Regions from separate parts of the Pradoshia sp. Z4_20 genome, predicted to be linked through region 3. Evidence: a T-box and tRNA genes for the amino acid it is inferred to sense, from the RefSeq annotation. Region 3 holds a T-box; the other regions hold tRNA genes.
The links. The T-box of region 3 lies ahead of argS (arginine--tRNA ligase). A T-box ahead of a tRNA ligase gene usually reads a tRNA of that ligase, here a tRNA-Arg.
Positions count from the first base shown of each region.

Region 1: it encodes a tRNA-Arg, which carries the amino acid that the T-box ahead of argS (arginine--tRNA ligase) is inferred to sense. The anticodon was not compared.
Region 2: it encodes a tRNA-Arg, which carries the amino acid that the T-box ahead of argS (arginine--tRNA ligase) is inferred to sense. The anticodon was not compared.

Region 1 is NZ_JBZAJD010000005.1:7,796-11,065, forward strand. It holds gene AC4BHP_RS12540 (sugar-binding transcriptional regulator) at 1-41, opposite strand, end outside; gene AC4BHP_RS12545 (glutaredoxin family protein) at 185-424, opposite strand; gene rpoN (RNA polymerase factor sigma-54) at 470-1,762, opposite strand; tRNA gene AC4BHP_RS12555 (tRNA-Arg) at 1,932-2,003, opposite strand; gene clpP (ATP-dependent Clp endopeptidase proteolytic subunit ClpP) at 2,301-2,903, shown strand; gene AC4BHP_RS12565 (amino acid permease) at 3,250-3,270, shown strand, end outside.
Region 2 is NZ_JBZAJD010000001.1:99,077-102,346, forward strand. It holds gene rph (ribonuclease PH) at 1-132, shown strand, start outside; gene AC4BHP_RS00430 (XTP/dITP diphosphatase) at 179-784, shown strand; gene AC4BHP_RS00435 (metallophosphoesterase family protein) at 781-1,293, shown strand; tRNA gene AC4BHP_RS00440 (tRNA-Arg) at 1,467-1,540, shown strand; gene AC4BHP_RS00445 (NAD(P)/FAD-dependent oxidoreductase) at 1,740-2,957, opposite strand; gene AC4BHP_RS00450 (esterase/lipase family protein) at 3,151-3,270, opposite strand, start outside.
Region 3 is NZ_JBZAJD010000004.1:121,313-124,582, forward strand. It holds gene argR (arginine repressor) at 225-680, opposite strand; T-box leader at 823-1,033, shown strand; gene argS (arginine--tRNA ligase) at 1,086-2,771, shown strand; gene AC4BHP_RS12025 (hypothetical protein) at 2,851-3,270, opposite strand, start outside.

The DNA of each region.
Region 1 (3,270 bases), on a different contig from region 3:
TCTGGAATTAATTTCTTCTGTAAATGGAGTATTCCGTCCATATCCTTCAAACTCCTTTTATACTTTGGTCATTTTTTGTCCTAGCAAGACGTTTAGCGTCCCAGTTTATGTAAAAAAAATAGCTCCTGATGTAATTCCATTCTAACAGGAGTTTCGAATAGTTGCAAGGTTCTAAATGTGAACATCACGTTAAATAGCGACGAATCTCATCTAAATCGATACGACCGTATTGAATAACCTGATCATTGATTTCGACTACAGGAATCATAAGCCCATATTGTTCCAGTAATTTATCATTGGAATATATATCGACTTCAAGGAGAGTAAACGTCATTTCTCTTTGCAAAATTTTCAAAAGATCCTTTGCCTCTTCGCATAATGGGCAATTCTTTTTTGTATAAAAATGAATGATTGGTACACTCACTCTCTTTCCCCCTGCTCTTTCTTATTTTCTACATTTATAAATTAATTATTCACTAACCTCATATCGTTTTCTTTTTGAAGAAGATGGTATATGAAGCAGAGTCCGATATTTCGCGATTGTCCTCCGTGATACAAGAATACCAAAATCATCCTGAAGTTGCTTTGCAATTGCCTGATCCGATAAAGGTAATGTTTTCTGCTCTGCCTTTATCAACCGCACTATTTCTTGCTTTACTTGTTCTGATGAAGAGTCTTCCAATTGAGCGTTCGGGATGCTGCTCGTAAAAAACATTTTCATATCATAAGTCCCAAATGGCGTCTCTACCACTTTGTCTCTAATCGCCCTGCTTACTGTGGACTCATGCACATCAACCATTTTGGCGATTTCCTTCATAGTTAATGGCTTTAAGGTGACACTTTTTCCAGTATCAAAGAAGGCAGATTGCTTTTCCATGATGGCATAAGTTACACGCCTTAAAGTTTGCTCTCTTTGCTCAATAGCCTTTTTTAGCCAGTTAAGCTCCAATTTCTTTTCGTACATATACTTTTTAGTTATGTCATCACTTCCATTTATAGGGGAAGTAAATTCATTCGTTTTAAATCTTCTCATTGATAAAACTTTTACAGTGGGTACTCCTTTTGAAACAGAAACACTTACATCCGGTATGAAATATTGGAATTCACCACTATTAAAAGCTGAACCAGGTTTGGGGTTATATGCCTGTATTAAATCAAAAATGGATTGAATATCTGCAATTGTTACACCAACCAGCTTGGCAAGCTCTTTCCACTTTCTATTCACAAGCATATCGAAATGATTAACCAAAACCTCTTCTAGTGGCAGATCATCGATATAATCACGTTTAGCCTGTATGAGCAAACATTCACTTAGATTCCTGGCACCCACTCCGACAGGCTCCAATGCCTGCAAAACAGATAAGGCAACATCCCATTCTGCCTGACTAACCTCCACAAGGGATCGAGCTTCCTCAAAGGTAATACGTAAATATCCATTTTCATCGATACAATCAATCAAAAACAATAAAACGCACTCTTCCCTGTCGGTTAATACTTTAAATGGAATTTGGGATCGTAAATAAGATTTTAATGAAACAGTCTCCTCACTGATTTGATTGATTGATGAGTCGCCATATGATCTGCCTGAGACTTTCGGATACTCGTCATCTATTTCAATTAACGGATTCTCAAGTGCTTTTCCATCGATATAGGCAGCTAATTCAATTGCCGGGTATTGAAGCAAGTTTATTGCCTGATTTAATTCCGGCGTCATCGTCAGCTTTAACTTTTGTTGCTGGTACAAACCAAACTCTACGTTCAAATCCCTGCCCCCTTATAATAAATCGCTTACATTAATAGTAGTAAATAGGAAGGAGCAGAGCAAGAAAAAGGAGGATATATTTACAAAATATTGAATTTGTTAATAAATAAAAAAATGCCCCAGTGCTAAGCTACTTTCGGCACTGGGGCATTTCCTACAATATATTATACGCCCTCGGAGGGAATCGAACCCCCATCGTAAGAACCGGAATCTTATGTTCTATCCATTAAACTACGAGGGCAAAATGTTAGCCTACAAAATTATATTATAAGGAAGAGAAAGTCTTTTTGCAAGAACTATTCCTTAGGTTTATAAGCCTTTATGTTGGGTAAGATGGATATCAGGGATTATTTTGTTTCTATACATAGAATCAGTTGCAAATTATGCGCAGACCAATCAGATAAACTAGACATCAGTCCTTAATAAAAAACATATAGTAATGTAAGCGTCTTTTGTTTGACCTTTATTGACCATAAAGTGTATGATAAAGTCAAAGCCAAATGTATTATTTTTTTTACATATAAGGAGGAGAAAATAAATGAATTTAATTCCTACAGTTATTGAACAAACAAATCGCGGGGAACGCGCATACGATATTTATTCCCGTTTATTAAAAGACCGGATTATCATGCTTGGAAGTGCAATTGATGACAATGTTGCCAACTCTATCGTTGCCCAATTATTGTTCCTTGAAACTGAAAACCCAGAGAAAGATATATATCTTTACATCAATAGCCCAGGCGGAAGCATCACAGCTGGTATGGCAATCTACGATACAATGCAATATATTAAACCAAAGGTTTCTACGATCTGTATCGGTATGGCTGCTTCAATGGGTGCATTCCTTCTTGCTGCCGGCGAAAAAGGAAAGCGTTTTGTGTTACCAAACAGTGAAGTGATGATTCACCAACCACTTGGCGGAGCTCAAGGACAAGCGACTGAGATTGAAATCGCTGCTAAACGCATTCTCTTTATGCGTGAGCGCTTAAACAAAATTTTGGCTGAACGTACTGGTCAATCTTATGAAACAATTGCTCGCGATACAGAACGTGATAACTTCATGACAGCTGAACGTGCGGTAGAGTACGGATTAGTTGATAAAATTATCACCCGCAATGTAGTAGAAGAAAATAAAAAATAATAAACTGATTAAGAGCTGTCGAGATATTCGGCAGCTCTTTTGTTTTATCAAAAAAATAATGTAGATATCCCCCTCTACTCCCCTACCTGACAATATTTTAGTTCTCTAATTGTTTATCACTTTACCAAATTAAAGTTTGATGTTAATATGAAAGCACAATTTAATAATTAGTCATTCTGAAGAGAGTTTATTGTGTTGAATTTCATACTTAACAATCTCAACCAATAAGCCACCGGAATGATCAAATTATAATTCGGGTATAGAATTATAACGATTTGTACCACTAGCAATAATTTATCTTATTATATTTTTCGCATATTTTTGAAAACAGAAGGGGTCTTTCATCATGAATAATAAAAAATGGGGA
Region 2 (3,270 bases), on a different contig from region 3:
GGAACCGGAGAAGAAGCGACTTTCTCCAGACATCAATTGAATGAATTACTTGACCTTGCAAGTGAAGGTTTACAGCAATTATTTACTGTACAGCAAGAGTCATTGGGAGATATAGCAGCTAAAATTCAGTAAAGCGTACCAATTTATACGATTTTTCTCTTGGGAGGAGAAGTTGAATATGAATACCGTTTTAATTGCAACCAAAAATAAAGGTAAAGCAAAAGAATTTGAAGCATTATTTTCCCCAAAAGGGATTAAGGTTATTACCCTATTGGATATTGAGAATGCGATTGATGTTGAAGAGACAGGAAGCACATTTGAAGAAAATGCTCTTTTGAAGGCTAACACTATTTCTGAGCTTATGAATATGCCTGTTTTGTCTGATGATTCTGGCTTGGTCATTGATGCATTGGAAGGACGTCCGGGTATTTTTTCGGCAAGGTATGCAGGTCCAGGAAAAGATGATAGAGCTAATTATGAAAAGGTTCTTAATGAGCTAGAGGGTGTACCTAAAGAAAAACGAACTGCCCGTTTTTATTGTGCAATAGCACTTGTCGGTCCGAAGATGGACCCTATTACAGTTTCCGGAACATGTGAGGGAATCATTGCTGACGCGCCGGATGGCGAGAATGGCTTCGGATATGATCCTATTTTCTTTGTGCCGGAAAAACAAACAACGATGGCGAACCTTGAAGCAGAGGAGAAAAACAGAATCAGCCATCGAGCGAATGCTTTAAAAGAATTAGAGAAAGTACTAAATGAAAAAGTAGTGGAATTCCTATGAAATGTTTAATTGTCAGTGATAGCCATGGCTTACTGGAAGAATTGGACGTTTTGCATGAAAGACATAAAGAAGAGGTCGATCTGTTTATACATTGCGGGGATTCAGAATTATCTCGTGATGATCAAGTAATTCAGTATTATCAAACTGTACGAGGTAATTGTGATTTCGGAGAGGACTTTCCGGAGGATTTAATTGCACATCTTGAAGACTGGTCAATACTTGTTACACATGGGCATTTATACAATATCAAATCTACGTTGATGAATATTAGCTTGAAAGGGAGAGAGGTTGGTGCGAATGTTATCTGTTTTGGCCACTCTCATATAGCAGGTGCAGAAAAAATTGATAACTGCCTGTATATTAATCCCGGCAGTATACGTCTACCGAGAGGAAGTCAGTATAAAACCTATGTGATTCTCGAAAAACAAGGTCAGAATGCAATCGTTGATTTTTACACAATGTCTGGGGAAAAATTACCAGGCTGGCAATTGAAAACAACACTTTCCTAAATCAAAAAAAAGTTGTATAGTAAGTGAAGGGAATATACAGATCAGGATTTGTGAGTTCCCTTCCCTTCACTTTTAAAAAGATAAAAACTTTTTCAAAAAAGTTATTGACTTATAAATAAAGTGATTATATAATAATAAATGTCGTTAAGGACAACGTAAAAAATTAAAAACATGTCCCAGTAGCTCAGCTGGATAGAGCAACGGCCTTCTAAGCCGTCGGTCGGGAGTTCGAATCTCTCCTGGGACGCTAGTAAAAAAAACCTCTTATTTTCATAAGAGGTTTTTTGTTTCTAAATCTAATAAGTATGAAGCTAGAATGATTAAATCTATGGTATAGACAAATTCTCTTCCAAGTCCGTTAATTAAAGAAAGAGGCAAAACCTTTTAAAGTTGGTTTTGCCTTTTTTTACATTTAATATTGAAATTATACAAATAACCTATTTGGATTACCTTTCCCTCCGTTTCTGACTATATAAGTTAAAGGCTGGATGAGAACCTTTTGTGATGATATCCGTGATGATTTTAGACAAGACAGTGCTATAGACAAGTCCGTTATCTCCATAGGCAAATTGAAAATGGCAGTGTGGAAATTCGTCATATTGACCGATAAGAGGAAGTCCATCGTGTGTCCCGCCATAGAAGGCTCCAAGATAAAATTCGGGTTCAGCTTTTATACCGGGAAAGAGCTTATTAAATTCTTCAATAAGCTTCGTCTTTTTATGATTAATTTTTGAATCACGATCCTCAGGATAGATTGTGTTTTCGTCAAGTCCTCCAATGATAATCCGATTATCTGCAGTTGTGCGCATATAGATATATGGGCGTGCTGTTTCCCAAATTAATGTTTGCTTATACCATTCAGATTGCTGAAGATTTTCAACCGGTTTGGTGATAACAGCATATGAACTTGTCAGAAGACAATCCTTATCTTTTTTAAATTCGAGCCCTTCATATCCAGCAGCAATGATGACTTTTCTTGCTGTGATGGAATGATTGCGGTCTGTAAAAAATGTAGCATACTCCTTATTGAATTTTTTACCGGTTATTTTTGTATCCTCAAATATTTGTACACCCTTTTGATGGGCTGCTTGAATCAGGCCATGATTATATTTAAATGGATTGATTTCCCCATCATTATGGATATACAAGGCTGATTGCTTAGAAAATGGGTAACGCTCTTTAATTTGGCTTTCGTTAAGCAGATCGACAGGGAAGTCGTGCTTGATCAAATAATCGTATTCTCTTTGTAACTTCGTCTCTCCTTGGGGATCACTGGCATAATAGAGGCTATCCCTTCGTGTAAACTCGGAATCTAAATTTAGTTTTTTCGATGTTTCTTCAATTTCAGAAATGGCTTGCTCGCATAATTTTGTATGGTAAATGGCTGATTCTTCCCCAAAGGAATTGATCAACTCAAACAACATCTTATCTCCTAAATATTGAAGGAGGGCGGTGTTGGTCATAGTGCTGCCGGTACCAATCCTTCGTTTATCAACTACAGCCACCTTAAGTCCTTTGTCGCTTAAAAGGTATGCGCACTGTGCCCCTGAACTTCCTCCCCCAACAATAAGAACATCACAAAGTATATCTTCCTCCAACGATGGATATACAGGAGGATTAGGATAAGTTGTTTGCCAATAATATTTGCCGCTCTGCAGGTTCATAATCCGTGCTCCTTTTATAGAAGTGATTTGAAATAGAATTCCCTGCTGAAATGAAAGTATACCTGTATCAAAGTGTAAGATTATTGGATGGAGCGAGAGCTTAAAAAATATAATATGACCACTTTATAATCTGAATAAGCAAAAAAGAAACACCTCTCTTATTATAGAAACATAAGAGGGGTGTATATACACATTAATCAATATAAACAGATCTCACCAACGTGCGAACAGATTCTTTTCCGTTAGGATGCTTGGTCTTGATATCGACTGTCATATTATAGACACCTGGCTTCGGCACTTTTGGCAGTTTGGC
Region 3 (3,270 bases):
TTCCTCCTGCACACCTTATTTTTCTTACATTTTTAGTGTAAAGGAACGAAAAAAAGAGATTTGTGATTTTTTACACACAAAAAATGTGTAAATCCTCACATAAATCTCTTTAAATAGAAAAGTTTATGTATGAATATTCAATTAATTATTTTTAATTTCCTATTATTTCGCATAACTATGTATATTTTTTTGCATATCATACTTGAAATATAAAAAAATATTTCTTATAAATTTGCAACTGTTCTTAACCTTTCTTCCAGGGCCTCTGCTTGATGGATTGTACGGCAAATAATCATACAGGTATCATTCCCACATATAGTTGCCGCCTTCTCTTCCCACTCAAGTTCATCTAAAATTGCCCCAAATGAGTGGGCATGGCCAGGTAATACTTTTAGGATAATAAAATATTCTATTCTTTCAATATTTAATAATGCGTCTTGCATTTTTTTACGTAGTTTCATTGTGTCATTGTACTTATGATCTCCGATAAATCCATACTTCGTCCCTCCGGTCTTAGATGGATATTTTACCAGGCTTAATTCCCGGATATCTCGAGAAATGGTGGCTTGTGTAATATGCAACCCTTGCTTAGATAATTCTTCGACCAGCTGTTCCTGAGTTTTAATTTCATTATTCTGAATTACCTGCTTAATAATAGCGAGTCTTTTTTCCTTATTCATAATAAAATACTCCTTTTACTAAGTTCTATAATTCTATTTATACTCATTTGTGCATAGATGAGCAATATATTCATACAAAAGAATATTTTGTATTGACTTTCTATTCGGAATTTCTATACTATTTGTATATAAAATAATAAAGATAATATTTATGATGAAGAATAGTACTTAAAATACAAATTATAGCGAGCCGGGAATGGTGAGAGCCTGGTATTAATGGTTTTAAGGAACGCCCTTCTGAAATGCTCATTCGAACAACTTTAGTAGTTTGGGCCGGACTTTTCCGTTATAAAGTTAAGGTGGTTCATTAGAACAAGCAGAGTGGTACCGCGGGTTTACAGCCCGTCTCTTAAAGATTTTTAAGAGGCGGGCTTTTTTTATTATATTTTACTGGAGGCTGAGGATATGGATATAAAACTAGATGTAGCTTCTCATATGAATGAAGTACTAAAAGGTGACTTAAATCTTGAAACATGCTTGTCTTTGGTCGAAACCCCAAAGAACAAAGAGCATGGAGATTTGGCATTTCCCTGTTTCACTCTCGCAAAACTGTGGAAGCAATCTCCGCAGAAAATTGCAGTAACATTAGCTGACCAACTAAAGGATGAACGTTATGAGGATGTAAAAGCTATTGGACCGTATGTTAACTTTTTCCTCGATAAAAAGTCTATCAGTGAAAGAGTAATGAATACGATATTAACTGATCAACATCAGTACGGCACACTTTCTCTTGGACATGGTGAAAATATCGCAATTGATATGTCTTCACCCAATATCGCCAAGCCCTTTTCGATGGGGCACCTTCGCTCCACAGTAATCGGAGCCTCTATAGCCAATATTATTAAAAAATGCGGTTATACCCCTGTTAAAATTAATCACATTGGTGATTGGGGCACTCAATTCGGAAAATTAATTGTAGCCTATAAAGCTTGGGGAAATGAAGAAAAAGTTAAAAAGAGTCCCATCAGCGAACTTTTAAAGTTATATATTATCTTTCATGAAAAAGCTGAAACAGAACCTGAGCTAGAGCAACAGGGACGTGACTGGTTCAAAAAACTGGAAGATGGGGACGAAGAAGCCACGAAATTATGGAAATGGTTCAAAGAAGAATCCCTGAAAGAATTCGAGAAAATATATGAGCTGCTTGGCATTCAATTCGACTCTTTTAATGGGGAAGCTTTTTATAATGATAAGATGGCAGAGGTTATAGAAATAATTGAGAATAGCGGCCTGCTTGTAGAAGATCAGGGTGCCATGGTAGTCAAATTAGAGGAAGAGGGATTAACACCTTGTTTAATCAAAAAATCCGATGGTGCGACTCTTTATGTAACACGGGATTTATCAGCTGCTTTATACCGTTACCGTACCTACGACTTTGCCAAGGCTGTATATGTAGTCGGAAATGAACAATCCTTACATTTTAAACAGCTTAAAGCTGTTTTAAAGAAACTTGGATTTGACTGGGCTGACGATATTTCACATGTACCATTCGGAATGATTATGAAAGACGGCAAAAAAATGTCAACTCGTAAAGGAAGAGTGGTCCTCCTCGAGGAAGTGCTGGCCGAATCAATCGAGCTTGCTCGTAAGAATATTGAGAATAAAAATCCTGATTTAAATAACAAAGATGAGGTTGCAAAACAAGTAGGCGTAGGAGCTGTTATATTCAACGATTTGAAAAATGACCGTATGAATAATATTGAATTCTCGCTCGAAGACATCCTAAAATTCGAAGGTGAAACCGGTCCCTATTTACAATATACAAATGCTCGTGCCCATTCTATTCTTAGAAAGGCCTTCACTCCTGCTAGTGCATCAGCAGGCTTGAGTGATGAATATAGCTTTGATATTGTAAAGCATTTGCTGGCATTTCCATCCGTGATTGAGCGGTCTTTCAAAAAAATGGAGCCATCCGTTATTGCTAAATACTTGATTGACTTGGCTCAATCATTTAATCGCTATTATGGACATATACGCATATTAGAGAATGACAGTGAATTGCAAAATCGCTTGGCTTTAATAAAATCAATTACCATCGTTCTTGAAGAAGGCATGCATTTATTAGGAATGGAAGCACCGCAGGAAATGTAATCCCAGCTAACCTTCAATAAAAAATATCGGAGAACCGCTTCTATGATACACGGTTCTCCGATATTTTCTATTAAGACCATTATGATTGAATTGTAAATTCAGGTACCCCTTCGAAAGCGGCTAATTCATCAGCTGTAAATTGCACTCTAATCTCTTTTTTTTCATGAACCTGTAAATAAGCTGTTACTTGTTTTTCTTTCTTTACCGAATCGGAAACAGGAAAATGCAACGTTACCTGCTGTGATTGATGCTCATAATTTTGCAGTATAATTTTGCATTCATACAGATTACCTTCATCCTGCTCTTCTATTGTACATTCGCTTTCCAAATATTCTATAGCATTAGCTCCATTCTCAGCAGCATAAATATACGTTTTGGCAGAAGTACTTAATAGACTGTTAATTACAAAAGGAATAGCAAACAATAAGACAACCAAGAATACCGGTTCAAATTTCATATATTTCTTTAAAATCTGAGGATGCTCCATAAATAGCCATTT